DNA from 2 places in the Streptomyces sp. HNM0645 genome. Region 1 is predicted to be linked to the other one. Evidence: riboswitches for the same ligand, from Rfam matches in the RefSeq annotation. Region 1 holds a riboswitch; the other holds the start of a gene.

Region 1 (15,083 bases):
TGGTGTCACCGGTTGCGGCGTCGACCACGGCGATCGTGCGCCGGGTGTTCCCGGCGACCGGCACGAGCGCGTCGCGCACGGGCAGCCCGGCCAGTCGATCGCGCAGGGTCTCGCCGTTGGGGCCGCCGGCGAAACCGGTGACGACCGCCTCGTGGCCGAGCGCGGCCAGCACCCGGGCGACGTTCAGCCCCTTGCCGCCCGGGCGTTCGCCGACCTCGGAGACCCGGTGGGAGCTGTGCGGGACGAGGGAGGGGACGCGGTACGTCAGATCGAGGGCGGTGTTCAGCGTGACCGTGAGGATCACCGTGACACCCCCTGAGCATGCGTTCGCCTTCGCCGGACGGGTCCTGATCATGCCAAAAACCGAGCGGTTGGCCCAGTCCCCCCGTAGGCCGGCCGCCCCGACCCGCCGCACTCCGGCCGTTATGGCTCGACCACCCACGCGCCCTTGCGCATCACTCCCTTGAGCATGAAGTCGGCGTCCAGCACGACGAGATCGGCGTCCTTGCCGGGCTCGATCGACCCCACCCTGTCGTGGAGGCCCAGCAGCCGTGCCGGGTTCGCGGAGATCGCCTGGACGACGTCCTCCACGGGCAGTCCGTCGACGGTCGCGGCCCGGCGGAAAACGGTGTCGAGGGTGAGGGTGGAGCCGGCGATCGAGCCGCCCTCCACGAGCCGGGCGACGCCCTCCTTGACCTCGACCTCCAGTGGCCCGAGGTGGTAGACGCCGTCGCCGAAGCCCGCCGCGTCCATCGCGTCCGTGATGAACGCGACCCGCGCGGCACCCGCGCGGTGGAAGGCCAGTTCCAGCGCCGCCGGGTGCAGATGCGTACCGTCGTTGATCAGCTCGACGGTGACCCGTTCGTCCTCCAGCAGTGCGGCGATCGGCCCGGGTGCCCGGTGGCCGAGGGCGGGCATGGCGTTGAAGAGGTGTGTGGCGACCGTTGCGCCCGCGTCGATCGCCGCGACGGTCTGCTCGTAGGTGGCGTCGGTGTGCCCGACCGCGGCGATCACGCCGTGCTCGGCGAGCAGCCGTACGGACTCGATCCCGCCGGGCAGTTCGGTGGCGAGGGTCACCATCCGCGCGGTGCCGCGGGCGGCGTCGAGCAGCTTGCGCACCTCCGCCGGGTCGGGGTCGCGCAGCAGTTCCCCGCTGTGGGCGCCCTTGCGGCAGGGCGAGATGAACGGGCCCTCGAAGTGGATGCCGGCCAGGTCGCCCTGCTCCACCAGCTCCGAGAGGAATCCGGCGCGGCGGGCCAGGAAGTCCATGTCGCCGGTCACGGTGGAGGCGACCGTCGTGGTGGTGCCGTGCTCGTGGTGGGTGCGTACGCCGGTGAGCACGTCCTCGGCCGACCCGGAGGTGAACGAGGCTCCTCCGCCGCCGTGGTTGTGCATGTCCACGAAGCCGGGTACCAGCCAGCGGCCGGACAGGTCGACGCAGGGGGCGTCGGCGGGGGCGTGCCCGGCGATCCGGGTCCCCTCGACGGTCACCCGCCCGTTCTCGACGACCCCGGTGGGCAGCACCACCCGGGCGCCTGTGAGAACCATCCGGTCGGCCATCAGCCGGTTACCTCCGTGGTGAGTGTGTCGGACGTGTCGAGCAGGTCCCAGGCGAGGAGCCCGGCGCCGAGGCAGCCGGCGGTGTCCCCGAGGGCCGCCGGGACGATCGTGGGCGGCTTCTGGAAGGTGACGCGTGTCTCCACCGCGGCCCGCAGCGGTGTGAACAAGGTTTCTCCTGCCTCCGCCAGCCCGCCACCGACGATCAGCGTCCGGGGGTCCAGCAGGGTGAGGGCGGTGACCAGCCCGTCGGCGAGGGCGTCGACCGCCTGCTGCCACACGTGTGCGGCGGTTCCGTCCCCGGATGCGACGGCCTTGGCGCAGTCGGCCGCGTCGGCCTCCGGGTCGCCGCTCGCGGCCGCCCACGCGCGGGACACGGCGGAGGCGGAGGCGAGGGTCTCCAGACAGCCGCGCTGTCCGCAGCCGCACTCCGGGCCGCCCGGCCGGACGACGATGTGGCCGATCTCGCCGGCGCAGCCGTGCGCGCCCTCCTCGATCGCGCCGCCGATGCCGATGGCCCCGGCGATGCCCGTGCCGAGCGGGACGAACAGGAAGCGGTCCGTGCCGCGGCCCGCCCCGATGCGGCCTTCCGCGAGACCGCCGGTGCGGACGTCGTGGCCGAGGGCGACGGGCACCCCGCCGAGCCGTTCGCGGAGCAGTGCGCGCAGCGGGACGTCGCGCCAGCCGAGGTTGGCCGCGTAGACGGCGACGCCGTGCCCGGTGTCGACGATGCCGGGCACCGCGACACCGGCTGCCACGGCGCTCCGGCCGTACCGTTCCTCGCCGTGGGCGCGCAGCTCCGCTGCGAAGCCGAGGACGGCCTCGACGACGGCCTCGGGCCCGCGCTCCCTGCCGGTCGCCCGGCGTGCCTCGTACAGCAGCGTGCCGTCCGCCCCGACGAGGGCGGCCTTCATCCCGGTGCCGCCCACATCGAGGGCGATGACGTGTCTCACGGGTACAGTCTCGCGCGCCGGACCAGAAAAGGTCTAGTCCACTACTCGGATTGTTGCGCGCGTATACAAAGCGGTGACCGCTCCCGTTTCGCAATCCTCCGTAGTGTGGTGTAGACCTCTACCTTTAAGGATCAAGCACAACAAGGTGGGGAACAGAGCGTGCAGCGGCGCTACATCTCTCTGGTGGCGGCGGGGGTCGCACTCGGTACGGCCATCGCCCTGACGGGGTGCGGCAGCACGGGGGGATCGGACGACGTGACCCTCCGGCTGGTCGCCGCCGACTACGGGAACGGCGCGGAGCACTCCTCGCGGAAGTACTGGGACGAACTCGCGGACCGGTTCGAGGCGGGCAACCCCGGCGTCACGGTCGACGTCGAGGTCCACTCCTGGAAGGACGTCGACCGCGAGGTCGCCGAGATGGTGGCCGGCGGCAACGCCCCGGACATCGCCCAGATCGGGGCCTACGCCGACTACGCCAACGAGAACAGGCTGTACCGTGTCGACGAACTCGTCACGATCCCCACGCAGGCCAACTTCCTGCCGGAGCTGAGCGAGGCGGGCCAGACCGGGCGGGTGCAGTACGGCCTGCCGTTCGCGGCCAGCACGCGGCTGCTGTTCTTCAACGAGAAGCTGTTCGCCGACGCCGGCGTCGAGGCCCCGGCAGACTGGCCGCAGCTGCGTGCCGCGGCGGAGCGGCTGAAGGCGCGCGGGGTGAAGTACCCCTTCGCCCTGCCGCTCGGCTCCGAGGAGTCCCAGGCCGAGACGATGATCTGGATGCTGAGCGGGGGCGGCGGCTACCGCGACCGCAACGGCGGCACCTACGACATCGACTCCAGGCAGAACGTCGCCACGTTCACCTGGCTGAAGGACAACCTCGTCACCCCCGGGCTCACCGGACCCGTCGCGCCCGGGAAACTCGACCGCGCCCATGCCTTCGAGGCGTTCACCCGCGGCGAGGTCGGCATGCTCAGCGGCCATCCCACCCTCATGCAGCAGGCCGAGAAGAAGGGCATCCGGGTCGGGATGGTCCCGATGCCCGGTGCGGACGGCAGGGCCCGGGCGTCGATGGGCGTGGCGGACTGGATGATGGCGTTCAAGCAGAACGGCCACCGCAAGGAGATCGGCCGCTTCCTCGACTTCGCCTACAGCGACACGAACGTCCTGGAGTTCTCCGAGCGCTACGACATCCTCCCGGTGACGGTGAGCGCGAGTGAGGCGATGGCGGCGGACGACAGGCACAAGCGCCTCTGGAAGTTCCTCGAGGCGCTGCCGACGTCCGAGCTGTACCCGTCCGGCGAGACGTCCTGGGCGAAGGTCAGCGCGAGTGTGAAGCGGAACATCGGCGACGCCGTCGCGCCGCAGGGAGACCCGGCGGCGGTGCTGAGCCGGATCGCCGACGACGCGGCGCAGGCGGAGAGCGAGACGGACGCGGAATAGCGCGGGCGGTCTTCCGGGCCGCGTCCCGGCCCTCGTCCGCGGTCGGAGGTCTCGGGGCGGCGGCGGGGCGTTGCGGTCGGCACCCCCCGGGTTCCGCTCGGCGAACGGGGTGGGGAGAGCGGGGCTTTAGGGACGGGCCCGGTCTCCGATCCGGGGCAGGTCCCGGGCGGGACACGTGCCGCGTCGCGCCCCTGCCGGCGCCGGGCGTGCGCCCGGCGCGTAGAGGTCTGGCCGGAATCACCCGTTCGCCCGGCGCACTGCGCTGTCCGGGGGGACGGTTATGTTGCTGATATGACCGACGACCTCGACGACCTCCCCGCGCGAGACCGCGCCGTGCTCGCCTTCGAGCGGGCGTCGTGGGCCGGGCCCGGCGCCAAGGAGCGGGCGATACGGGAAGAGCTCGGCATCTCCCCCACCCGCTACTACCAGTTCCTCAACGCCCTTCTGGACGACCCGCGCGCCCTCGCCCACGACCCCGTGACGGTGAACCGCCTGCGGCGGGTCCGGGAAGCGCAGCGGGCGCGGCGGTGACGCGCCGGGGAGTGCGCCGCGCGCCGTAGCTGAGCGGGAGCCGCGTCGATAGGGTCGGACCATGGGCAGCTACTCCAACGCACTGCCGGAACCGACCACAGCCGCCGGCCGTGAGGGGCTCGCCGCGGTCCTCGAACGGCCCTCGGAGAGCGTGGTCGCACTGGACTTCGACGGGACGCTGGCGGAGATCGTCCCGGATCCCGAGCAGGCGAGGGCTCATCCCTCGACGGTGCCCGCGCTGGCGCGACTCGCGCCGCTCGTGAGGTCGGTCGTCGTGGTGACCGGCCGGCCTGCCGGGGTCGCCGTCCGGTACGGCGGGTTCGCCGGCGTCGAGGGTCTGGAACACCTCGTCGTCCTGGGGCACTACGGTGCCGAGCGGTGGGACGCCGTCAGCGGCACCGTCCACGCCCAGCCCGAGCACCCGGGCGTCGCCGCGGTACGGGCCGGGCTGCCCGGCCTCCTCGACTCGATGGGGGTGTGGCGGGGCACCTGGATCGAGGAGAAGGGCCGCGCGGTCGCCGTGCACACCCGCCGCGCCGACGACCCGCAGGCCGCCTTCGAGGCGCTGCGCGAGCCGATCGCCGATCTCGCCGCGCGTCACGGACTGATCGTCGAACCGGGCCGCCTCGTCCTCGAAGTGCGCCCGCCGGGCGTCGACAAGGGCATCGCCCTCGCCGAGTACGTCCGCGAGGTGAACGCCTCCGCGGTGGTCTACGCCGGCGACGACCTCGGTGATCTGGCCGCCTACGCGGCCGTGGAGAAGCTCCGTTCGGACGGAGTGCCCGGACTGCTCCTCTGCAGCGGCGGCGAGGTCCCCGAACTCGCCGAGCGCGCCGACCTCCCGCTGCCGGGCCCCGCCGCCGTCGTCGGGTTCCTCGCCGCCCTGGCGGACCGCATCGAGCAGCGCGCCTAGTGCTGTGACCGGAAGGGTTCACCGGCTCGCGGCGCCCGGCACGGTACCTCGCGGGCGGTGTCGGAGGCGCCCGAGTACGCCCGGTACGAGGGCGATCCTCCGTCTTGCGATGCACCGCACCGTACGCCGCGAGCTTCCCGGCAAACCTTTCCGGCCACAGCACTAGGTCGGCCCGTGCCGACCTCGGCGGACGCGGCACCGGTCGCATGCCCGGGCGGACGGCGTCCGGCGCGGGCCCGGTCGGGCCCGTGCGGCAGGGCGAAGCCCGGAACGCGCACCGGCGTGTGCGTGCCCGGTACGCGGGGGGCGTGCGCGTGCGGAAGCGCCGCTCGCCACCGGGAGGCCGGGCGCACCCGCCCCGTGTCAGTCCGCCTCCGTGACGCCCTCGTCCAGCGCCTCCAGCGTGTGCAGCTGGTCCAGGAACCACTGCTGCGGTGGCAGCGCGGTCGCCGCCGCAGCCAGGCGCTTGCTGCGCTCCGCGCGTTCGGCGTCCGGCATGGACAGCGCCCGGTGGAGCGCGTCGGCCGTGCCCGTCACGTCGTACGGGTTCACCACCAGCGCGTCGTCGCCGAGTTCCGCGTACGCGCCCGCCTCGCGCGACAGCACCAGTGCGCAGCCCGCCTCGGAGACGACGGGGATCTCCTTGGCGACGAGGTTCATCCCGTCGCGGATGGGGTTCACGAGGGCGACGTCCGCCATTCGGTACGCCGCCAGCGAGCGGGCGAAGTCGTCCTTGACGTGCAGGAGCACCGGGGTCCAGCCGGGCGTCCCGTACCGGGCGTTGATCTCCTCAGCGACCCGGGAGACCTCGGCCGTGTAGTCGCGGTACACGGCCAGGTCCTGGCGCGAGGGATAGGCGAAGGCGATGTGCACGACCCGCTCGCGCCATTCCGGCCGTTCGTCCAGCAGCGTGCGGTACGCGAGCAGTCCGCGCACGATGTTCTTGGACAGCTCGGTCCGGTCCACGCGCACGATCGTCTTCCGGCGGCCCGGTCCGCGCTCGTCGCCGCCGATCTGCTCGCGCAGTGCGGCCATGCGCTCGTCCACGTCCGGCCTGCGCGAACGCTCCCGCAGGAAGTCCGCGTCGGCGCCCAGGCCGTGCACCCCGAGCTCGGTCCGCCGCCGGCGGTGCCCCCGCAGCCGGTACTCGAGGCTGGGCGGCCCGTCCTTCGGCCAGTGCGGGTCCACGTCGTGGTCGGCCAGGACCCGGCGGCAGCAGTCCTGGAAGGCGCCGAGCCACCGCTGGGTCAGGAACCCCAGCCGGTTCGCCCCGAGCATCCCGAGGAGCAACTGCTCGGCGATGTCGTCCGGGAGCATCCGGAAGTAGTCCGGCGGGGCCCACGGAGTGTGCGAGAAGTGGCCGATGCGCAGATCGGGCCGCAGGTCCCGGAGCATGCCCGGTACCAGGGCGAGGTGGTAGTCCTGCACCAGTACGGCCGCGTCCGGGGCGGCCGACTCGGCCAGGGCCTGCGCGAAGGCCTGGTTGTACGCCTCGTACGCCACCCACTGGCGCCGGAACTCGGCGTCGAAGACGGGCTCCAGCGGTGTCTGGTACAGCATGTGGTGGACGAACCACAGGACCGAGTTCGCGATGCCGTTGTACGCGTCGGCGTGTACGGCGGCGTCGATGTCCAGCATCCGCACGCCCGGTTCGCCGACCCCGCGCCGTACCGCCTCGCGGTCCCCGTCGCCGAGTGCGGAGCACACCCACAGGGCGTCCGCCTCGGGGCCGATGGCCGACAGCCCGGACACCAGTCCGCCGCCGCCGCGCCGTGCGTCGAGCGTGCCGTCCTCCCGGAAGGCGTACGTGACGGGGCCCCGGTTGGAGGCGACGAGAACTCGTGCGGCGTGCCCGTGCTCAGAGACCATGTCGCGAAACCTAGCCCTTCCTGGAACCGCTCAAACGTACGGCGGACTCCGTGGCCGGAGACCGCCGGAGATCGTCGGAGACCTGCCCACGATCGTTGGAGGCGCAGCCGGTGACCGGCTGCGCGCCGACCCGGGCGACCACCGGGGACCGGGCTCGGGACACGTGACGCCCCGGTCCGGGTTGTCGGTCGGCCCGGGCCGCCTGCCGCCCGGCTGGGACCGCCGTTCCGGCGCGGTCACTCGCCGTCCCGGACCCGCCACCCCGGCCGGGGACCGTCGCGCGCGGTCCCGGACCGCCCGCCCGCCCGGTCACGGGCCGTCCCCCCGGCGACGGCCCGAGACCGGTGGCGCGCACCCGGTCAATGGTTTCCCCGGTCGCGCGTGGCCGCGAGCGCGATGGCGCCGGCGGCCGAGAGCGCCAGGGCCACTCCGCCGAGCAGCCAGAGCCGCTCGCTGTCGTGGCCGGCCGCCGCGATCTGGCCGACGGCCCCGCTGCCGCTGCCGTGGGCCGGGGCACCGGCCTGTCCGGCGCCCGCCGCGTTGCCGGGGCCGCCGGGGGCAGGCGGCACGCCCGGCCCGCCCCGGGCGCCGCCCTCGGCGTCCTCCTCCAGACCGTCCTCATGGCGCTGTTCGAGGCTGTGGTCGTGACTCTCCTCGTCGCCGCGGTCGGTCCGGGGAGCCCCGAGCTCCCCGACCTCCTCGGCCACGGGCGCCGCCGTGCACCGGGCGTCCCTGGTGCCGGTGGCGCAGTTGGACCGCGGGGACTGGACCTCCAGGCCGCCGCCGAGCTGCCCGTCGCCGCCGTCGCCGCCGTCCTCGCCGCCCACGGTGACCGAGTAGGTTACGGTCGCCGTTTTCCCGGCCGGGATGGCACCCGAGTACGAGAGCACGGGCTCGGCGTACACCACCCGGCCGAGGGTGGTCCGGGCGTTGCGGTCGTAGACGGCGTCGTCGAGGGTGCCGCCGAGATCGTCGGTGAAGCGCACGTCGGGGAGGTCCCGCTCGCCGTTGTTCGTCGCCCTGATGGTGAACGTGAGGGTGTCCCCGAGGGCGACCCTCTTCGCCGACGCAGTCTTGGTGATCTCCAGATCGGGGGCCGGCGCCGACAGGGCGGCAGCCGCCGGCACGAAGCCCGTCGTGACGGCCGCGGCACCCGCGGTGACCGCCAGGGCCCCGAGGAACCGGGGCCGATCGCCTCTGCTGCGCCCGCGGTCCCTCGTCAGGTCCTGGCCGGACACGGCCCGAACGGAACGGAAGACCCGAGCACGCTGTGAACTCGAATTGCCCATAAGTCCGAAATGTAGGCAATCATTCCGGCTGGGCCGTGTTACGCCGCGCCCGTGTTGCGCCGCCCCGCCCGGCTCGCGTACTCGGCGATGTCCGCCATCGGCGGACGCTCCTCCGTGTCCACCGCGTGCGTCCTCGGGACGAAACCGCCCTCGCCGCGCTCGAACTGGGTCAGTGCCGGGCGGACCAGGTGCCCGCGCGAAAGGCGCAGCTGGGCCGTGCGGTAGATCGCCGCCGCCATCCGGCCCAGCGCCTGCCCGTCCTGGTGGCGGTGCAGCCGCACGCCTACGTCCACCTGCGCCAGCGCGTCCAGGCCCACCGTGTGCAGCGCGTCCACCAGCAGGCCCAGCTCCACCCCGTAGCCGACCGGGAAGGGCAGCCGCTCCAGCAGCGAGCGCCGCGCCGCGTACTCCCCGCCGAGCGGCTGGACGAATCCCGCGAGCTGCGGCCAGTGCAGATTGAGCAGGGGGCGCGCCACCAGCTCGGTCACCCTCCCGCCCTGGCCGGGTGCGTCACCGAGCGGCCGGTCGTACATCGCCTTGACGAACTGCACCTCGGGGTCGGTCAGCAGCGGTCCGACGGTCCCGGACACGAAGTCCGCCGAGAACTCCTTCAGGTCGGCGTCCACGAAGCAGACGACGTCGCCGACGGTCGCCAGGAGGGAGCGCCACAGCACCTCGCCCTTGCCGGGCACGGCCGGGACGCGCGGGAGTATCGCGTCCCGGTGCACCACCCGGGCGCCTGCGCGTGCGGCGACCTCGGCGGTGCGGTCCGTCGACCCCGAGTCGACGACGACCAGCTCGTCCACGAGCGGCACCGCGTCGGTCATCAGGTCGCGCCGGATCACGGCGACGATCTCCCCGACCGTCGCCTCCTCGTTCAGTGCGGGGAGCACCACGCTGACCGTGGTGTCCTGCTTGGCGGACAGCAGCCGGTCCAGTGGGCGGTCCGCCATCGACCAGGACCGCCGGGCCAGCCAGCGCTCCACCTCTTCCAGCACGTGATCTCCATCTCGCGGATCGGACGACCATCTCAAGCGTCCGGGGGTTCGGTTACAGTCTTGAACAACGCGGACCGCCGATGCATGTCGGGGTCGCCGCGCCGAGACAATCGAATCGAGACAATCGAATACCGCTCATCCAGAGGGGCAGAGGGACACGGCCCGTTGAAGCCCCGGCAACCCTCCAGCCGATCTCGCCGCCCATCGCGGCCGAGGCTCACGGCTAGGGAAGGTGCCAATTCCGTCTCGCGGTGAAACGCACCGCGGGGAAGATGAGGAGAAAGGGCCTCGCCTCCATGGCTGTGCAGACTGTTGCCACCACCGATTCTGCCGACACCGTCGATCTGGGCCCCGCCTCCGGGCTCTCCTGCCGCGAGTGCGGCGAGCGCTTCGCCCTCGGTCCGATCTTCGCCTGCGAAGCCTGTTTCGGGCCGCTCGAAGTCGCGTACGACCTGCCGAGCGGCGACGCCGAGGAACTGCGCAAGCGGATCGAGAGCGGTCCGGAGAACATCTGGCGCTACGCGCCGCTGCTGCCCGTGCCCGCCGACGTGGCGAGCAAGCCGAACCTGAACCCTGGCTTCACCAAGCTCGTCCAGGCCGACAACCTCGCCCGCGAGCTCGGCGTCACCGGCGGACTCTGGGTCAAGGACGACTCCGGCAACCCGACCCACTCCTTCAAGGACCGGGTCGTCGCCCAGGCGATCGAGGCCGCCCGGGCCTTCGGCTTCACGACCCTCTCCTGCTCCTCCACCGGCAACCTGGCCGGTGCCGTCGGCGCCGCGGCCGCGCGCGCCGGCTTCCGCTCGTGCGTGTTCATCCCGCACGACCTGGAGCAGGGCAAGGTCGTCATGGCCGCCGTCTACGGCGGAGAGCTGGTCGGCATCGAGGGCAACTACGACGACGTCAACCGCTTCTGCTCCGAGCTCATCGGCGACCCGGCGGGCGAGGGCTGGGGCTTCGTCAACGTCAACCTCCGCCCGTACTACGCCGAGGGCTCCAAGACGCTGGCGTACGAGATCTGCGAGCAGCTCGGCTGGCGGCTGCCGGACCAGATCGTCATCCCGATCGCCTCCGGCTCCCAGCTCACCAAGATCGACAAGGGGCTCCAGGAGCTGATCAGGCTGGGTCTGGTCGAGGACCGGCCCTACAAGATCTTCGGCGCCCAGGCCGAGGGCTGCTCCCCGGTGTCCGTGGCGTTCAAGGCCGGCCACGAGGTGGTCAGGCCGCAGAAGCCGGACACCATCGCCAAGTCCCTGGCGATCGGCAACCCGGCGGACGGTCCGTACGTGCTCGACATCTGCCGGCGCACCGGCGGTGCCGTCGAGGACGTCACCGACGAGGAGATCGTGGACGCGATCAAGCTGCTGGCCCGCACCGAGGGCATCTTCACCGAGACCGCGGGCGGTACGACCCTCGGTGTGGCGAAGAAGCTGATCGAGGCCGGAGTGATCGACCCGGCCCTCACGACGGTGGTCGTCAACACGGGTGACGGCCTCAAGACCCTCGACGCGGTGGCCCCGACCACGGGTATGTCCGCAGTCATCCGCCCGAACCTGGACTCCTTCCGAGAGGCTGGCCTCGCATGAGCGTCAACGTCCGCATCCCCACCATCCTCCGCACCTACACGGGCGGCCGGGCCGAGGTCCCGGCCGAGGGCGCCACCCTCGCCGAGGTCATCGCCGACCTGGAGAAGAACCACACGGGCATCGCGGCCCGGGTCCTGGACGACCAGGGCAAGCTGCGCCGTTTCGTGAACGTGTACGTCAACGACGACGACGTGCGTTTCGAGCAGGGCCTGGAGACGGCGACGCCGGACGGTGCCGGGGTGTCGATCATCCCCGCGGTGGCAGGCGGCTGATCGCCACGCAGAGTCAGCAGAAGCGCCCCCTCCGCAAGCTCGGCGGAGGGGGCGTTTCTGCATGGTTGAGCGCGATAGAGTTGGGGAAGCCCCCTCCGCTGCGTGTGCCAGGCGCATATGAGAATGCGGTCGCGCACGACAAGAAACAGCCAAAGTGTTCGAGCGTGATGCGCAATAAGTGCGCTTTGCCCGGCCCGACTTGCCCGGGAACGCTCACATTTCTGCTAATTCATCCTTTCGGTCCTGCCCGGAATTCTCGTCCGATTGACCTGTTGCAGACGGCAGTTGGACAGATACATTCAGCCGCGGTCGACGCGTTCCGGCGCACATCCATGGGTCATCCGTATGCCCCTCCGGGCACCGGGGGACTCCGCTGGGTGAGGTCTGACCCGGGTCCGCGAAGTGCGGTCCTGTGCAAGGGCCAGTAATAGGGGAGTTAGGCATGGCTCAGGGCACCGTCAAGTGGTTCAACGCGGAGAAGGGGTATGGCTTCATCGCGGTCGACGGTGGTGCGGATGTTTTCGTCCACTACAGCGCGATCCAGATGGACGGATACCGCACCCTGGAGGAGGGTCAGCGAGTCGAGTTCGAGATCTCGCAGGGCCAGAAGGGGCCGCAGGCGGACATGGTCCGCGTAGCCGGCTGAGCGCCGACTGACTGCAGCAACGTGACGGAGGGTCCGTGCCAGGGGCGCGGACCCTCCGTCGTGTCCGGGGCCGCTTCCGCCGCGGCCGTGTCCGGGGCCGCCTTCCGCCGCGGCCGCACCGCTCGCCGCCGTGCGCGGGTCATGGTTCCGGGTCGGGCCGGACCGCTCGCCGCCGTGCGCGGGGTCGCGACCTGCGACGTGTGCGGGCCGAGGCTGCGCCGGGTCCGGGTCCGGACCCATCCGCCGTGTCCTGATGGACGCCCGAGTCGCGGTCGCGCCTTGCACTCGCCGGGTCCGAGTGCTAATCATTGGCGTTAGCACTCTACGAGTGAGAGTGACAACGAAGGACCGGGTCGGTGAGGCCCGCAGGCCGGGTGGGGCAAGGAACCACAAGGCGTGCAGGCCGTCCGTCGCGGGCACCAGCGCGGTCCGGAGCAATCCACCCCAGTCCGGGAGGACCACTTCACATGGCCAAGATCATCGCGTTCGACGAGGAGGCACGGCGCGGTCTCGAGCGCGGGATGAACCAGCTCGCCGACGCCGTCAAGGTCACCCTTGGCCCCAAGGGCCGGAACGTCGTCCTCGAGAAGAAGTGGGGCGCCCCCACGATCACCAACGACGGTGTCTCCATCGCCAAGGAGATCGAGCTCGAGGACCCGTACGAGAAGATCGGCGCCGAGCTGGTCAAGGAAGTCGCCAAGAAGACGGACGACGTCGCCGGTGACGGTACGACCACCGCGACCGTCCTCGCTCAGGCGCTGGTCCGCGAGGGCCTGCGCAACGTGGCCGCCGGCGCCAACCCGATGGCCCTGAAGCGCGGTATCGAGAAGGCCGTCGAGGCCGTCTCCGGTGCCCTGCTCGACCAGGCCAAGGAGGTCGAGACCAAGGAGCAGATCGCCTCCACCGCCTCCATCTCCGCCGCCGACACCCAGATCGGCGAGCTCATCGCCGAGGCGATGGACAAGGTCGGCAAGGAAGGCGTCATCACCGTCGAGGAGTCCCAGACCTTCGGTCTGGAGCTGGAGCTCACCGAGGGCATGCGCTTCGACAAGGGCTACATCTCGGCCTACTTCGCGACCGACATGGAGCGCATGGAGGCCGGCCTCGAGGACCCGTACATCCTCATCTACAACGGCAAGGTCTCCTCGGTGAAGGACCTCCTCCCGCTGCTGGAGAAGGTCATGCAGTCGGGCAAGCCGCTGCTGATCATCGCCGAGGACGTCGAGGGCGAGGCCCTGTCGACCCTGGTCGTCAACAAGATCCGCGGCACCTTCAAGTCCGTCGCTGTCAAGGCTCCGGGCTTCGGCGACCGCCGCAAGGCCATGCTCGGCGACATCGCCATCCTCACCGGTGGCACGGTCATCTCCGAGGAGGTCGGCCTCAAGCTCGAGAACGCGGGCCTGGACCTGCTGGGCCGCGCCCGCAAGGTCGTCATCACCAAGGACGAGACCACGATCGTCGACGGTGCCGGCGAGAGCGACCAGGTCCAGGGCCGGGTCAACCAGATCCGTGCCGAGATCGAGAACTCCGACTCGGACTACGACCGCGAGAAGCTGCAGGAGCGCCTCGCGAAGCTGGCCGGCGGCGTGGCCGTCATCAAGGCCGGCGCCGCGACCGAGGTCGAGCTCAAGGAGCGCAAGCACCGCATCGAGGACGCCGTCCGCAACGCGAAGGCGGCCGTCGAGGAGGGTATCGTCGCCGGTGGTGGCGTGGCCCTGCTCCAGGCCTCCCAGGTCTTCGAGAAGCTCGAGCTCGACGGTGACGAGGCCACCGGTGCCGCCGCTGTGAAGCTGGCCCTGGAGGCCCCGCTGAAGCAGATCGCCGTCAACGCCGGCCTCGAGGGCGGCGTCGTGGTGGAGAAGGTGCGCAACCTGACCCCGGGCCACGGCCTGAACGCCGCGACCGGCGAGTACGTCGACCTCATCGCCGAGGGCATCATCGACCCGGCCAAGGTGACGCGTTCCGCGCTGCAGAACGCCGCGTCGATCGCCGCGCTGTTCCTCACCACCGAGGCCGTCATCGCCGACAAGCCGGAGAAGGCCGCCGCGGCCGCTCCGGGCGGCATGCCGGGCGGTGACATGGACTTCTGATCGACCCGAAGGTCGATCCGCCGTCCTGAACCGAGGGCGGCACCCCACCCGGGGTGCCGCCCTCGGCCTTTGCGCCCCGGCGCGGCGGACGGCGCGTGCGTACGATCGCGTGCCGGGCGGGGCCCGCTACAGCGGCCCCAGGTGGAGCGTGAACCACGTCGTCTTGCCGTCGTCCGTCGAGCGGACGCCCCAGCTGCCCGCCAGCGTCTCGACGAGGATCAGGCCCCGCCCCGACTCGTCGTCGGCGGCAGCCAGCCGGGGCTGGGGCGGATGGTGGCTGTGGTCGCTCACCTCCACGGTGAGCTCGGTGCTGTTGCGCCGCATCAGCAGGCGCACCGGCCCCTCTCCGTGCTGGATCGCGTTGGTGACCACCTCGGACACCAGCAGCTGTGCGTCGTCGGAGACCTGGGCGCAGCCCCAGTCGACCAGGGACTTGGCGAGGAAGGCCCGGGCCTGCGACACCGACGACGGGGCCGCCGGGAGTTCCGTCGCCGCCGTGGCCAGCGGGGCCGCCGGCAACTGGGCCACGAGCAGGGTCACGTCGTCGTGGTGGTGCTCGGTGGCGGGCAGCACCGACGCCAGCACCCGGTCCACCACCGTCTCCAGGTCGTGCGCCGAGGCGAACGCCAGATCGAGCGCGTCGATGAGCGCGTCGAGCTGCTCCTCGATGTCTCCCGCCGGTGTCTCTATCAGACCGTCGGTGAAGAGGATCAGACTCGACCCGGGAGCGACCGCCACCGTCGTCTGCTGGTGCAGATGGTCCCCCACGCCCAGGGGCACGCTGACCGGCGCCTCCAGGGACCGTACGCCCCCGCCCGGCTCCGCGACGAGAGCCGGCAGATGCCCGGCCGAGCAGATGGTCACCTCTCCCGCGTCCGGCGCCACGATCAGGTAGCAGCAGGTCACCAGCTGGTCGGGCCCGTCGAGCTCGGCGACGATCGA
Region 2 (15,083 bases), on a different contig from region 1:
CTGCCGGAGGACAAGCTCCGCCACACGCTGTGGGCCAAGGGCAAGCAGCTCATCAACATGAACACGCACGAGCCGCTGCGTCCCGAGGACGTGGCCGTGGGTTCGCTGACCTTCGCCATGCCCGAGGGTCTGACCGAGCACGACCACAGCTTCCAGACCGAGATCGCCAAGGCCGCCCTGATGATCGTCCGGATCCAGCCGGAGGACATCAAGGACAAGCGCGAGCTCGAGTGGTCCCACGAGGGCATCGTCGCGTTCTCGAAGATCTGCACCCACGTCGGCTGCCCGATCTCCCTGTACGAGCAGCAGACGCACCACGTGCTCTGCCCGTGCCACCAGTCCACTTTCGACCTCTCCGACGGCGCCCGCGTCATCTTCGGCCCGGCCGGTCACGCCCTTCCGCAGCTGCGGATCGGTGTGAATGACGAAGGCTTCCTCCAAGCGCTCGGCGACTTCGACGAGCCCGTCGGTCCTGCTTTCTGGGAGCGCGGATGAGCACTGCAACTGACAAGAGGAAGGCTCCGGCCGGCGAGCGCGTCGCCGACTGGGCCGACGGCCGGCTGGGGATCTACTCCCTCGCCAAGGCCAACATGCGCAAGATCTTCCCGGACCACTGGTCCTTCATGCTGGGTGAGGTCGCGCTCTACAGCTTCATCATCATCATCCTCACGGGTGTGTACCTGACGCTGTTCTTCCACCCGTCGATGAACGAGGTGGAGTACCACGGCAGTTACGTCCCGATGCAGGGCGTGCTGATGTCGGAGGCGTACGCCTCGACCCTGGACATCAGCTTCGACGTCCGCGGCGGTCTGCTGATCCGGCAGATCCACCACTGGGCGGCACTGATCTTCCTCGCGGCCATGATGGTCCACATGATGCGCGTCTTCTTCACGGGCGCGTTCCGCAAGCCGCGCGAGATCAACTGGCTGTTCGGCTTCCTGCTCTTCGTCCTGGGCATGTTCACCGGGTTCACCGGTTACTCGCTCCCGGACGACCTGCTCTCCGGCACCGGTGTCCGCTTCATGCAGGGCGCGATCCTGTCCGTGCCGATCGTCGGTACGTACCTGTCGATGTTCCTGTTCGGCGGGGAGTTCCCCGGCGGCGACATCGTGGCCCGGTTCTACTCGATCCACATCCTGCTGCTGCCGGGCATCATGCTCGGCCTGCTGGTGGCGCACCTGATCCTGGTCTTCTACCACAAGCACACGCAGTTCGCGGGTCCCGGCCGGACCAACAACAACGTGGTCGGCATGCCGCTGCTGCCGATCTACATGGCCAAGGCCGGCGGCTTCTTCTTCCTGGTCTTCGGCGTCATCGCGGTCATCTCGGCGATCGCCACGATCAACCCGATCTGGGCGCTCGGCCCGTACCGGCCGGACCTGGTGTCCACGGGCGCCCAGCCCGACTGGTACATGGGCTTCTCCGAGGGTCTGATCCGCGTGATGCCCGGCTGGGAGATCAACCTCTGGGGCCACACCCTGGTCCTGGGCGTCTTCATCCCGCTGGTGATCTTCCCGCTGGTGCTGGCGTCCATCGCGGTCTACCCGTTCATCGAGTCCTGGGTCACCGGGGACAAGCGCGAGCACCACATCCTGGACCGCCCGCGCAACGCCCCGACCCGTACCGCCTTCGGTGTGGCCTGGCTGACCTGGTACTTCGTGCTGCTGATCGGTGGTGGAAACGACCTCTGGGCGACCCACTTCCATCTGTCGATCAACTCGATCACCTGGTTCGTCCGGATCTTCTTCTTCGCCGGACCGGTCCTGGCCTTCGTCATCACCAAGCGGATCTGCATGGGTCTGCAGCGGCGCGACAAGGACAAGGTGCTGCACGGACGCGAGTCCGGCATCATCAAGCGCCTGCCGCACGGTGAGTTCGTCGAGGTCCACGAGCCGCTGACGCAGGAGGCCCTGCACACGCTCACCGCCCACCAGCAGTACACGCCGGTCGAGATCGGCCCGACGGTCGACGAGAACGGCGTGGAGCGGAAGGTCTCGCGCACCGAGAAGCTCCGGGCGCGGCTCAGCAAGGCGTACTACGGCAAGGACAACCAGGTCGCGAAGCCGACCGTCGAGGAGTACAAGGAGATCACCAGCGGCCACGGCCACCACTGATCCCCTTCGCTGATCGCAGCGATCGCCACGGCCGGGTGACCACCCGGCGACCGCCAGGCGGAGAGCCCCGTCCATCCGATGGACGGGGCTCTCCGCCGTCCCGGGGCTCGATAGGGTGGGGGCATTCCCATCCGGACGGACCCAGGAGCGACCATGAGCGCTGTGACCCCCGCAGGTGGATCCACCGCGGCGGGCCTTTCCTGGCCCGAGGTGCTGGACTCCCTGCTGTACGGCCGTGACCAGAGCGCGGAGGCGACCGCCTGGGCCATGGACCGCATCCTGCGGGGCGAGGCGACCGACGCGCAGATCGCGGGCTTCGCCGTGGCTCTGCGGGCCAAGGGCGAGACCGTCGAGGAGATCTCCGGGCTCGTGCGGACGATGTACGAGCACGCCCGGACGATAGAGGTGCCCGGTGACACGGTCGACATCGTGGGCACGGGCGGCGACGGCGCCAAGACCGTCAACATCTCCACCATGTCCGCGATCGTCGTGGCCGGCACCGGTGCGAAGGTGGTCAAGCACGGCAACCGGGCCGCGTCGAGCGCGAGCGGAGCCTCGGACGTCCTGGAGAAGCTCGGCGTCAATCTGGAGCTGACGCCGGAGCGGGTCGCCGCGGTCGCCGAGGAGGCGGGGATCACCTTCTGCTTCGCGGTGAAGTTCCACCCGGCGCTGCGGCACGTCGCCGCGGCCCGCAGGGAGCTCGGAATCCGTACGACTTTCAACTTCCTGGGTCCGCTGACCAACCCCGCTCGGGTGAGGGCCCAGGCCACCGGCGTCGCGGACGCCCGGATGGCCCCGATCATGGCCGGTGTGCTGGCCGCGCGGGGCTCCAGCGCGCTGGTCTTCCGCGGCGACGACGGCCTGGACGAGCTCACGACGACCGCGACCTCGCGGGTGTGGGCGGTCCGGGACGGTGCCGTGCACGAGGAGGCCTTCGACCCCCGGGACGTGGGCATCGAGCTGGTCCCGGTGGAGGCGCTGCGCGGCGCGGACGCCTCGTACAACGCGGATGTCGCCCGTCGGCTGCTCGCCGGGGAGACCGGGCCCGTGCGGGACGCGGTCCTGCTGAACTCGGCCGCGGCGCTGGTCGCGCTCGGCGGGGACGAGGGTGATCTCGTGGACCGGCTCAGGGCCGGAATGGCCCGGGCCGCGGAGTCCATCGACTCGGGGGGGGCGAAGCGGGCGCTGGACCGCTGGGTGGCGGCGAGCAACGCGTGACGTGACGCGGGGCGCAGTCCGGATGGCGGACCGCGCCTTGCGCACAGTGGGGCGTATGGCAGGATGCTTCCCAAGGTCATGAGTGACAGCGACTACGGCCCCGGCCCGCTGTCCGGCAACCCTCCGTCCGTGGCGGGGTGCCCCGGGTGAAGACCAGGCCGTGGGCAGCGAGGTCCACGGCAAGCGCGGACCCCGCGGACATCGGTGAATGTCGCAGCCCTGGGGTCCTGGTCCTCGAGGGAGCTGTCTCGTGAGCAAGCGAATGCGTTAGGGCCCCTCGGCCCCTTTTCCCCCTCCGTGCGCGCCTGTTGTGCCGTGCGTCGAGGCAGCACCCGTATACGGAGCGGCCGTTGCCGGCCGTCGTGCCGCCGTGCGGGTCCTTCACGCCCATTTCGCCCTTACCTGCCGGGAGATACCGCCATGTCCGTGCGCCCGCACACCGTCGAGACCGCCACCCCTGCCGCCGCCTCCGCCGCCTCCGCCGCCTCCGCCGTCACGTCCGCGGACGGCCCGGCCGGAGCCGTCGCGGCCGTCGCCCGAACCGCCGCCGGCGACCACGACCCCTGCTGCGGCGCCCCGCTGCCGGTGCTCGGCCGGGACGTCGCCGTGCCGCTCGTGACCGCCGGCGAAGTCACCTACGCCGCACTCGACTACGCGGCCAGCGCCCCGGCCCTGCAGCGCGTGTGGGACGACGTCGCCGCGTACGCCCCGTACTACGGCAGCGTCCACCGCGGAGCCGGGTACCTCTCGCAGTTGTCCACCGACCTGTTCGAGAACAGCCGGGCCACGGTCCACGAGTTCCTGGACTGCCGCGACGGCGACCAGGTCGTGTTCACCCGGTCGACGACCGACTCGCTGAACCTGCTGGCCGGCGCGCTCCCCGTCGGCTGCGAGGTCTTCGTCTTCGAGACCGAGCACCACGCCGCCCTGCTGCCGTGGGCGTGCGCCCGTGTGACGTACCTGAACGCCCCGCGCACCCCGGGCGAGGCGGTCCGGACGCTGGAGTCGGCGCTCGCCCGCCGCGACCCCTACGGCCCTGCCCTGGTCTGTGTGACCGGTGCGTCCAACGTGACCGGCGAGCTGTGGCCCGTACGGGAACTGGCCGCTGCGGCGCACGCCCACGGCGCGCGCATCGTCCTGGACGCCGCCCAGCTCGCCCCGCACCACCGCGTCTCCGTGCGGGACCTGGACGTCGACTGGGTCGCCTTCTCCGGGCACAAGCTGTACGCGCCGTTCGGCTCCGGTGTCCTCGCCGGGCGTGCGGACTGGCTGCAGGAGGCCGAGCCGTACCTCGCGGGCGGCGGCGCCTCGCGGAAGGTCTCGCGCCGCACCGACGGCGGCGTGGACGTCGAGTGGCACACCACCGCGGCCCGCCACGAGGCCGGCTCGCCGAACGTCATCGGCGCCTACGCGATCGCCTCCGCCTGCAGGGCTCTCACGGAGGCCGGCTTCGACGCCCTCGTCGAGCGCGAGCGGCACCTGATCGCGAAGGTCCGTGCGGGTCTCGCCCAAGTGCCCGAGGTCCGGGTGCTGTCGCTGTTCGGCGACGACTCCCCCCGGGTCGGCGTCATCTCCTTCGTGGTGGAGGGCTGGAACAGCTCGCACTTCGCGGCCGCGCTGTCCGCCGAGTACGGCATCGGCGTGCGCGACGGACTGTTCTGCGCCCACCCGCTGGTCCGTACGCTGCTGGGCGGTGACCCGCAGGAGGTCGGCGAGTGCGGTGCCCCGGAGGCCGGGCCGGGCGAGCGAAGCGAGGCGGGGGTCCACCCGGCCGAAGGCCGGGGGAGGCCGCTGAACGCGATCCGGGTCAGCTTCGGGGCCGGTACGCCGGACGAGCACGTGGAGCGGTTCGTGGGGGCGGTCACGGAACTGGTGCGCGACGGTGCGAGGTGGAACTACCGCACCGAGGACGGGCGTTGCGTTCCCGCCGTGTGAGCCGTGTGAGCCGTGTGAGCCGTGCGGGCCGGACGGGACGGCAGCGGGGCCTCTCCCGCGTCGGCGCCCGCCGGCCCGACCGCTCCGCGCGCCCCCGGCCGGCTCCGCACCGTCCAGCACGGGACGCCGGGCCCGAGCGGTCCGGCGGGCACCGGCCGACCCGGTGCCCGCGGCGCCGGGGACCCGAGTGCGCCCGTCGGCCTCCGGCCGGCCTCCGGCTCGCGCGGCGAGCTACGCGTCGAGTCCGATCGCGAACGCTGCCTCCAGGTCGTGCTGGGAGTACGTACGGAACGCGACATGGGTGTCGGTGGCCTCGACTCCGGGGATCTTGCTGATCCGCCCGGGGATCACATCGGCCAGGTCGTCGTGCTTCGCGACCCTGACCATGGCGATCAGGTCGTAGGTGCCGGTGACCGAGAAGACCTCGCTGACGCTGTCCAGGGAGGCGATCGACTCGGCGATCTCGGGAATGCGGTCCACGCTGGTCTTGATGAGCACGATCGCGGTGATCACGGCTGTCCTTCTCCCTCGGTGGCCGCTGCTGGGGGTTTCACTCTAGCGGCCTGTCGGAATCGGCCCCACGCGTAGAGGAACCCGATACCGAACCCCACCAGATGTGCCAGATACGCCACCCCGGGGCCCGTGGACGAGCTCTGCGCCTCCGCCAGCCACTGCAGCACGAACCAGAAGATCAGCACCATCCACGCGGGGAAGCGCAGCGGCAGGAAGAACAGGAAGGGATAGAGGCTTGTCACCCGCGTCCTCGGGAAGAGGCAGAGAAAGGCGCCCAGCACGCCCGAGATGGCTCCGGACGCCCCGACGAGCGTGTGGTCCGACTCGGCGTTGGCCGCCGCGTAGGCGAGGAGTGCCAGATAGCCGCACCCCAGGTAGAAGAGCGCGAACTCCGCGTGCCCCATGCGTTCCTCGACCATGGCGCCGAAGACATGGAGGAAGAGCATGTTGCCCAGCAGATGGAGCCAGCTGCCGTGTACGAAGAGTGCGGTCAGCGGGGTGAGCAGGGCCCTCGGGGAGCCCTGCAGCAGTTCGCTCGGGATCACGCCCCAGCGTTCGAAGTGGACGGCCTGGGCGGTGAGCAGGGTGTCCCCGGTGCCGTACGACGGGTTGAGCCCGGAGACCGGACCGACGACGAACAGGAGGCAGCACATGCCGATCGCTCCGTAGGTCACCACCGGGCCGGTCGTCACGCCCCGTACCGCCGTCCACCGATCGATCATGCCCAGAGCATGGCGTACCGGGACCGATGCGGGCAGACCGCCTCGCCGTGTCGCGGCGGACCCGTGAGGTCGTAGGGTTACGGGCAGTACGCACGAGGAGACGAGGACGGCCGATGACGACGGTACCCATGCCCACGGAGACCACCCGGTGGCGCTGCACCCTGTGCGGCAATCTCACCCGTTTCGACGTGACCCGGTCCTCCAAGGTCGTCGAGTACGTCCATCTGGATCTGGCGGGGGAGCCCAAGGTGGAGGAGCGCGATGTGGTGAGTGAGACCATCGAGGCGGTCCGCTGCCGCTGGTGCAACGCCGTGGACCAGATCGAACTGGTGGACAGGCCGGGCAGCGGCTCCTGACGGAGCGGTGCGACCCGCGGGAAGACAGTGGGGTGACGGATCGTGGAGCAGCCCGAGAGCGGCGCCGGGCCGGCCGGTGCCGGCGACGCCGCCGAGGCGCTCGACCGCCCGCTGCCGGAAGGCGTGCGGCGACGGGTCGTCGCACTGGTCTCGGACGCCTTCGGCGGGCTGAGCATCACCGAACTCCCCGCCCAGTTGAGGCAGTACGCCCGGTTCACCCCGACCCGCCGGGCGAAGTACGCGGGCAACGCCATGGCCGCGGTTCTGGAGGGCGACCCCGTCTTCCGGCAGCGCATCGGTGAACGGCTCCGCGACTCCCAGCCCGAGCTCGCCTCCGCGCTGGAGTCCGGGACGCCTCCCGCGGCCGCCGACCCCGTCGACGTGGCGGCGGCCGCCTATGTGCTGCGGCCGGCCGGCTGGGGCAAGCTGGTGGCCGCCGCCGGCGAGGAGGCCCAGCGGGTCGACGCCGAGCGCGCGGACGATGAGAGCAGGCGCGAGCTGCAGCGGCTCCGCGAGGAGCTGGACCGGCTGAAGGCGCAGCACAAGGCCGAGACCGAGCGGCTGCGCACCGAGCTGGACGCGGCCCGCAAGGAGTCGGACGCGCTGCACCGCAAGCTGCGCAGTGCCCAGAGCGACGTCAAGCGCGCCGAGGCGGCCGTGCGCCGCGGCAACGCGGAGCACGAGGGCGCCAGGGCAGAGGCGCACGCGCAGGTCTCCGCGGCCGAGAGCGAGGCGCGCCGGCTCAAGGCCAGGCTCGCCGAGGCGGAGGCCGCGGTCGAGGCGAGCCGCAAGGCCGCCCGCGAGGGCCGGTCGATCGAGGACATGCGGGTGCGGCTGCTGCTGGACACCGTGCTGGACGCGGCTTCCGGGCTGCGCCGCGAACTGGCCCTGCCACCCGCCTCCGTGCACCCGGCCGACACCGTCGACGCCGTGGAGCCCGGCCGGATGAGCCCCAAGGACATCGCGGCGCGCGCACTGTCCGAGACCGACCCGGCGATGCTGGACCAGTTGCTGGCGCTGCCCCAGGTCCATCTGCTCGTTGACGGGTACAACGTCACGAAGACCGGCTATCCGACGATGCCGCTGGAGAAGCAGCGGCTGCGGCTGCTCGGCGGACTCGCGATGCTGGCCGCGCAGACCGGCGCCGAGATCACCTGCGTCTTCGACGGTGCCGAACTCGCCGCGCCGGTGCTGCTGGCGCCCCCGCGCGGGGTGCGGGTGCTGTTCTCCAAGCCCGGTGTGACCGCGGACGAGCTGATCCGTCAGCTGGTCCGGGCCGAGCCGCCGGGCCGGCCCGTGGTCGTGGTCTCCACGGACCGCGAGGTCGCCGACGGGGTGGCGAAGGCCGGGGCGAGGCCGGTCGCGTCCGCGATGCTGCTGAAGCGGCTTTCGCGTGTCTAGTGTGACTCGTAACTCCTGGGCTTAATGCCCGATTTCGCGGAACGTACCGTCAAGTCGCCGCTACTGCCCGTGGGGTGCGTGTAAAGAATGCGCTCCGTGGGCCAGATTTTTCTCATGAGGATTTGAAGTGATCACAGGAAGGTCACTAGGGTCAGGCCTCGAACCTTCGCGCGGTTGATCGTCCATCCGGGATGACAGCGAAGGAACCGCCGATTTCGCGCAGTTCATCCCTTTTTCGCGGGGGAGTCGAGTGTGCGCGAAGCCGGGGATCCCCCCACGGCCCGGCAGGCGGCTCGAGGAAGAAGGAGCTCGCCTTCGTGGCGTCCCACCGTCGTCCCAAGCAGCCGAGCCGCACCCGTGTGACCGTGCTCACCGCGACCGCCGCCGCGGCCGTCGCCCTCACCTCGCAGGCCGCCCAGGCCGCTCCGGCCAAGCCGAGCAAGGACGAGGTCAAGGCCAAGGTCGACGCCCTCTACCACGAGGCGGAGAAGGCCACCGAGGACCACAGCCTGGCCAAGGAGCAGCAGACCAAGCTCCAGAAGGAGATCGACGCGATCCAGGACCGCGTCGCCCGTGGGCAGGACGAGCTCAACACCATGCGGGACAAGCTGGGTTCGGTGGCCAGCGCCCAGTACCGCTCCGGCGGCATAGACCCGTCCGTCCAGCTCTTCCTCTCCGGTGACCCGGACACGTACCTGGACAAGGCGTCCGCGATGGACCAGCTCGGCGCCAAGCAGGCGACCGCGCTGGAGGACATCCAGTCAAAGCAGCGCGACCTCGCCCAGCAGCGCGCCGAGGCCACCCGCAAGCTCGGTGACCTCGAGGACGTCCGCAAGACGCTCGGCGAGAAGAAGGCCAAGATCCAGGGCAAGCTCTCCGAGGCCCAGAAGCTCCTCAACACCCTGACCGCCGCCGAGCGGGCGAAGCTGCAGGAGGAGGAGGAGCGCGCCAGCCGTGCCGCGGGTGAGCGCGTGAACCTCGGCAACGAGGTGCCGGCCTCCCAGCGCGGTGCCGCCGCGCTGAACGCCGCCGCCACCCAGCTGGGCAAGCCGTACGTCTCCGGCGCCGAGGGCCCCAACTCCTACGACTGCTCGGGGCTGACCCAGTGGGCGTACCGCCAGGCCGGCGTGAGCCTCACCCGGACCACCTACACCCAGCAGAACGACGGTGTGAAGATCGGCCGCAGCCAGCTCAAGCCGGGCGACCTGGTCTTCTTCAACAGCCTTTCGCACGTGGGTCTGTACGCGGGCAACAACCAGATCCTGCACGCCCCGAAGCCCGGCACCGTCGTCCGCTACGAGTCCATGGACTACATGGGCACCTTCCAGTTCGGCGTCCGGATCTGACGCCCCACCAACCGGCGCCCGATCGGGCGAATTGCGGTATGCGCCGCTGACGGTGCGCCCCGCCGGTGACCTGTGGTCTCCCGCGGGGCGTCACTGTATGTGCTCGATGCGGCTTTTGGCCGTCCCCCTCCCTCGCCGTTACTGTCTGCCGCGCAGCAGCCGCTCAGGCTGCGTCCAGCGGAAGGGAGTACGGCTCCTGTGGCGTCCCATCGCCGACCCTCAGCGTCCGGTTTCGACCGGGGTGCCCGGGTCACCCTCCTTTCAGCCGCGGCGGCGACCGCCGCGGCCGCGCTCGGTACCGCACCGGCCGGAGCCGACCCGTCCGGCGGTCCCGCCGCCACCCGCGCCCAGGTCGACCGGCTGTACGAGCAGGCCGAGAAGGCGACGGAGCAGTACAACAAGGCGGGCGAGCACGCCGACGAACTGCGCGCTCAGGTGGCCCGGGCCCAGGACCGGGCGGCCCGCGGCCAGGAGGCCGTCAACCGGATGCGGGACGCGCTCGGTTCCGTGGCCGGGGCCCAGTACCGCTCCGGCGGGGTGGACCCGGCGCTCGCCCTAATGCTCTCCGGCGATCCCGACACGTACCTCGACCGGGCGGCGGTGCTGGACCGGTTCGGCGACCGGGAGGCGACCGTGCTGAGCGACCTCCGGCGGGCCCAGCGGCGCCTCGGCCAGGAGCGTTCCGAAGCCGCCCGGAAACTGGCCGAACTGGAGCGCACCAGGACCGCCCTGGCCCGCCACAAGCGGACCGTCGAGGCCAAGCTCGCGTCGGCCGAGCGGCTGCTGGCCTCGCTGCCGGCGTCGGAGCGGGCTGCCTACGACCGGGCGTCCCGCTCCGGCCGCGGCGTCCCCGACCTGTCGGGCGGGGCGGGCCCCTCGTCCGCGCGTGCGGGCGCGGCGGTGGCGGCCGCGCAGAGCGCCGTCGGCAGACCGTACGTCTGGGGCGCCAACGGACCGAACGGCTTCGACTGCTCCGGCCTCACCCAGTGGTCCTACGCCCAGGCCGGCGTCGGGCTGCCCCGCACCTCCCAGGCGCAGCGGTACGCAGGACGGCAGGTCCCGCTGTCCCAGGCGAGGCCCGGTGACCTGGTCACGTACCGCTCCGACGCCAGTCACGTGGCCATGTACGTCGGCAACGGGCAGGTCGTCCACGCGCCCTACCCCGGGGCGGCGGTGCGCTACGACCCGGTGGGGATGATGCCGATCGCCTCGGTGACCCGGCCCTGAGCGGGGCGGGTCCCGCCGGACCGGCGCTGAGCGGGACGGGTCCTGCCGGGAAACGGGACTCCCCCGGCCCGCTCCCCGACGGGCCGCGGCCCCTCCCCGGACCGCCCGGGACCGGGTCGGCCCGCTCCACGGTTCGCCTACGATCGGCAGGGTGGCCGATCAGGGGTTCTTCGGGCGGACGGCGGGATGGCGGCGCGGGGCGGCGCTCGTCCTGACCGGGCTCCTCCTGGCCGGGTCCCTGGTGACGGGCGGCTGCGCCGACGCACCGCGGCGGGACACCACCGGGCGCGACGTCCAGCGCACGCTCGACGCCCGCGCCGCCGCGGTGCTCCGCCACGACGAGGCGGGCTATCTGGCGGCCCTCGACCCCTCCGCCCGGCAGCTGAAGGCGGCGGCGCGTGCGGAGTTCGCGAACCTCGCCGAGGTGCCGCTGAGTTCCTGGGAGTACCGGCTCACCGGCGTACGGCGCTCCGGCGTCCGGGCCACGGCCGACGTCGAGCTGCGCTACCGGCTCGACGGCTACGACCCCTCGCCGGTGACCGCCGAGCGCCGCCTGGAACTGGCGGAGCGGAACGGCCGCTGGCACATCACCGCCGACCGCCCCGGCCGCGGCGGCGGACAGCAGCTGTGGCAGCAGGGCGACATCGAGGTGGTGCGCGGCACCCACAGCCTGGTCCTCGGCGTCGGTCAGGAGCCGGCGTGGCTCCGGCGGATCGCGTCGGACGCCGACCGGGCCGTCCCCGCCGTCTCGGCCGCGTGGGGCGGGGCCTGGGCGGGGCGGGTGGTGGTCGTGGTACCCGCCTCGCTGGACGCCATGGGACGTCTGCTGGGCGCGCCCGCCGCGGAGTACCGGGGCATCGCGGCGGTCACCACGGGCAGAGCGGCCGCCCCCGACAAGGGCGGCGGCCCGGCACCCGCGGACCGGGTGACCGTCAACCCCGAGGCGTACGAAGTGCTCGGTGATCTCGGCCGACGCGTCGTCCTCACCCATGAGACCGCGCACGTGGCCACCCGTGCGCACACCTCGGCCGCCACCCCGCTCTGGCTCTCCGAGGGCTTCGCCGACTGGGCCGCCTACCGCGGCACCGGCCGCGACCCCCGTCGGGCGGCACCGGAACTGCGCCGCGCGGTCCTCCGCGGCGAGCTCCCCGCGGCTCTCCCCACCGACGCCGACTTCCGCTTCGGCGGTGACGCCCGGGCGCTGGGTCGCGCCTACGAGGGCGGCTGGCTGGCCTGCGAGCTGATCGCCGACCGCTGGGGCGAGGAGCGGCTGCGCGCGTTCTACCGGACGGTGGGTGCCTCCGGGGAGCGCGACGGGGCGGTGGAGTCGGCGCTCGACGAGGTGCTGGGCACGAGCCCTGAACGCTTCACGGCGGACTGGCGGGAGTACGTGCGCGAGCGGCTGGAGTGAGGTCTGCGGTGCGCCGGGGCGGCGGGGCCGACGAGGTCCCGCCGGGGTGCACGGGCCCGGAATCCGGGGAGCGTACCCGCGCCTGGGGCCGGGGCCGTACCCGTGCGGCGTCAGGAACCGACGGCGGCCCTGTCGCTGTCGCGGTCGGAACGAGCCGGCAGCGCCCGCCTGCGCCGTCGCGCCGGGACCGTGCTCGTCCAGAGGCGGCGGCACGCCAGCAGCGCGGCCGCGACCAGGAGGCCGTTGCGGGCCGCGAGGACCGCGATCCCCTCGGGGTCGCTCGCGACCACCTTGTCGAACCAGACGGGGAACTCCAGGAAGGTGAGCCCCGTCGCCACCAGCACCAGCAGGCTCGGCAGGGCCATCCGGCTCGACCGGAAGGCGAGACAGACCGCGGCCAGTCCGAGCAGCCAGATCAGGTACTGGGGGCTGATCACTCGGCTCGTGGTCGTGAAGAGGAGCACCGCTGTGAACGCCGCGTCCGCCGGCGTCGCGGCGGAGAACTCCGACGCCCGCAGCCGCCACACCGCCAGCCAGCCGAAAGCCGCTGCCGTGAGACCCAGCGCCACGCCGCTGACCAGGGGGACGTACGGGCCGAGGAACTCGACCGAACCGTAGTTCAGCAGGACCTGCCCCTCCCAGCCGAAGTGCCGTGCCACGTGGAATACCAGCGCGCCCAGCGACTCGACCTCGGTGCCCCGGTCCCGCTGGAAGCCCAGGAACGCCAGGGCCCCGGGCATCGACACGGTGAGGACCAGCAGCAGGGACGCCGCCGTGACCGTCGCGGCGATCCAGGCCCGTCTCTGCCGCAGCCCGGTCAGCAGCAGCACCGGCCACACCTTCAGCATCGCCCCGAACCCGGCCAGCGCCCCGGCGATCCCGGGTCGGCGGGCGGCGGCCAAGAGCGCGGCGACCGCGACCGCGGTCACCATCAGGTCGTAGCGGGCGTACGCCGTCGGACCCAGCAGCGGCACCCCCGCGATCCAGAACCACATCCCCCTCGTCGATCTGCCGGGCCGCCGCCCCGCGTACTGCAGCAGCCCCAGGACCACCGCGTCGCAGACCAGTACCAGCACGAAGAAGGCGCGGACGTAGTCCAGGAACGGCAGCATGCCGGGGGACAGGATCGCCAGGGCGGCCGCGGGCGGGTACTGCCAGGTGACGTCGTCCAGCGGATACGTGCCGGTCCGCAGCACCTCGTACCAGCCCCGGTAGATCACCGCGACGTCGCTGGTCACGTCGGGACCCCGGACGGGGAGGAGCTTCAGCACCCAGAGCAGCAGCAGCGCCCTGGTGAGGGCGAAGGCCGCGACGGCCGCGGTCACGGAGAACCCGGACGCGGAGGGTCTCGCCGCGGTGCCGCCCGCTGCGGCGGAACGCCCTGTGCCTTTCATGATCACCCCGTGCCGCTCGATCGGTCCCGTGCCCTGTGCGCCGTCCCCGCCGCCGTGCCGGGCCCGACCGCCATGATGCCGGTCACGCCGGTCCGCCCGCGATGGGACGCGGCCGCCGTTGGTACTGTCGGCGGCGATGGACAAGACCCTCGTCGTGACCAACGACTTCCCGCCGCGCCCCGGTGGCATCCAGGCGTTCCTCCACAACATGGCGCTGCGCCTGGACCCCGAACATATCGTCGTCTACGCCTCCACCTGGAAGCACGGTCGCCATGGGGCGGAGGCGACGGCCGCGTTCGACGCCGAGCAGCCGTTCACGGTGGTCCGCGACCGGACGGCGATGCTGCTGCCCACCCCGCGCGTCACCCGGCGCGCGGTGGGGCTGCTGCGGGAGCACGGGTGCACATCGGTGTGGTTCGGGGCCGCCGCCCCGCTCGGGCTGATGGCTCCGGCGCTGCGACGGGCGGGTGCGCGGCGTCTCGTCGCGACGGCGCACGGCCACGAGGCGGGGTGGGCCCAGCTGCCCGGATCCCGGCAACTGCTGCGCCGGATCGGCGAGGGCACGGACACGATCACCTACCTCGGCGAGTACACGCGCTCGCGGATCGCCGCCGCGCTGACGCCCGAGGCGGCCGGACGGATGGTGCAACTGCCGCCGGGCGTCGACGAGAAGACCTTCCATCCGGGCTCGGGCGGCGAGGCGGTGCGCGAACGGCTCGGGCTCACCGACCGCCCGGTGGTCGTCTGCGTCTCCCGGCTGGTGCCCCGCAAGGGCCAGGACACCCTGATCCGGGCCATGCCCGCGATCCTCGCGAAGGTGCCGGACGCGGTGCTGCTGGTCGTCGGCGGCGGGCCCTACGAGAAGGACCTGCGGAGGCTCGCCGGGACCACGGGCGTGGCGGCCTCCGTCCGCTTCACCGGGGCGGTCCCGTGGGAGGAACTGCCCGCGTACTACGGCGCCGGCGACGTCTTCGCGATGCCGTGCCGCACACGCCGCGGCGGGCTGGACGTCGAGGGCCTCGGCATCGTCTACCTCGAGGCGTCGGCGACGGGCCTCCCGGTCGTCGCCGGCGACTCCGGCGGCGCGCCGGACGCGGTGCTCGACGGCGAGACGGGCTGGGTCGTGCGCGGCGGCTCCCCGGAGGAGTCCGCGGACCGCGTCGTCACTCTGCTCCAGGACCCCGACCTGCGCCGCCGCATGGGCGAGCGGGGCCGCGACTGGGTCGAGGAACGCTGGCGCTGGGACCTCCTGGCGGACCGGCTCAGGGCGCTGCTGTAGACCGGGCGACGCCGACGACCCGGGCGGCATCGCCCGGACGACCGGGCGGACGTCCCCCGAGCCCCGGGCATCGTGCGGCCATCGCCCGCGCCGGGCACGGCGGGCGGTGGCGCTGCCCGCGTACGACGCCCGGTGTACGTCCGGCCCGCCGGCCCTCGCGCCGGGAC

What was found. A riboswitch is a leader RNA that binds a small molecule or an ion and turns the genes downstream of it on or off. The one in region 1 is predicted to bind S-adenosylmethionine.
Region 2: linked by a shared signal. The riboswitch ahead of QMZ92_RS32080 (aminotransferase class V-fold PLP-dependent enzyme) and the one ahead of thrC (threonine synthase) in region 1 are both predicted to bind S-adenosylmethionine.

The regions. Positions count from the first base shown of each region.
Region 1 is NZ_JASHLT010000038.1:52,396-67,478, forward strand. Features, by position in the region: gene QMZ92_RS24535 (1-phosphofructokinase family hexose kinase) at 1-304, opposite strand, end outside; gene nagA (N-acetylglucosamine-6-phosphate deacetylase) at 424-1,560, opposite strand; gene QMZ92_RS24545 (ROK family protein) at 1,560-2,510, opposite strand; gene QMZ92_RS24550 (ABC transporter substrate-binding protein) at 2,670-3,947, shown strand; gene QMZ92_RS24555 (DUF3263 domain-containing protein) at 4,239-4,478, shown strand; gene otsB (trehalose-phosphatase) at 4,540-5,391, shown strand; gene QMZ92_RS24565 (alpha,alpha-trehalose-phosphate synthase (UDP-forming)) at 5,755-7,260, opposite strand; gene QMZ92_RS24570 (DUF11 domain-containing protein) at 7,620-8,498, opposite strand; gene QMZ92_RS24575 (glucosyl-3-phosphoglycerate synthase) at 8,588-9,547, opposite strand; SAM riboswitch class I at 9,680-9,826, shown strand; gene thrC (threonine synthase) at 9,844-11,133, shown strand; gene QMZ92_RS24585 (MoaD/ThiS family protein) at 11,130-11,405, shown strand; gene QMZ92_RS24590 (cold-shock protein) at 11,848-12,051, shown strand; gene groL (chaperonin GroEL) at 12,519-14,141, shown strand; gene QMZ92_RS24600 (ATP-binding SpoIIE family protein phosphatase) at 14,268-15,083, opposite strand, start outside.
Region 2 is NZ_JASHLT010000063.1:15,411-30,493, reverse strand. Features, by position in the region: gene qcrA (cytochrome bc1 complex Rieske iron-sulfur subunit) at 1-495, shown strand, start outside; gene qcrB (cytochrome bc1 complex cytochrome b subunit) at 492-2,114, shown strand; gene trpD (anthranilate phosphoribosyltransferase) at 2,268-3,332, shown strand; SAM riboswitch class IV at 3,407-3,524, shown strand; gene QMZ92_RS32080 (aminotransferase class V-fold PLP-dependent enzyme) at 3,753-5,267, shown strand; gene QMZ92_RS32075 (Lrp/AsnC family transcriptional regulator) at 5,499-5,780, opposite strand; gene QMZ92_RS32070 (rhomboid family intramembrane serine protease) at 5,777-6,502, opposite strand; gene QMZ92_RS32065 (hypothetical protein) at 6,616-6,858, shown strand; gene QMZ92_RS32060 (NYN domain-containing protein) at 6,901-8,259, shown strand; gene QMZ92_RS32055 (C40 family peptidase) at 8,577-9,605, shown strand; gene QMZ92_RS32050 (C40 family peptidase) at 9,804-10,832, shown strand; gene QMZ92_RS32045 (hypothetical protein) at 10,984-12,243, shown strand; gene QMZ92_RS32040 (glycosyltransferase 87 family protein) at 12,354-13,637, opposite strand; gene QMZ92_RS32035 (glycosyltransferase family 4 protein) at 13,774-14,916, shown strand.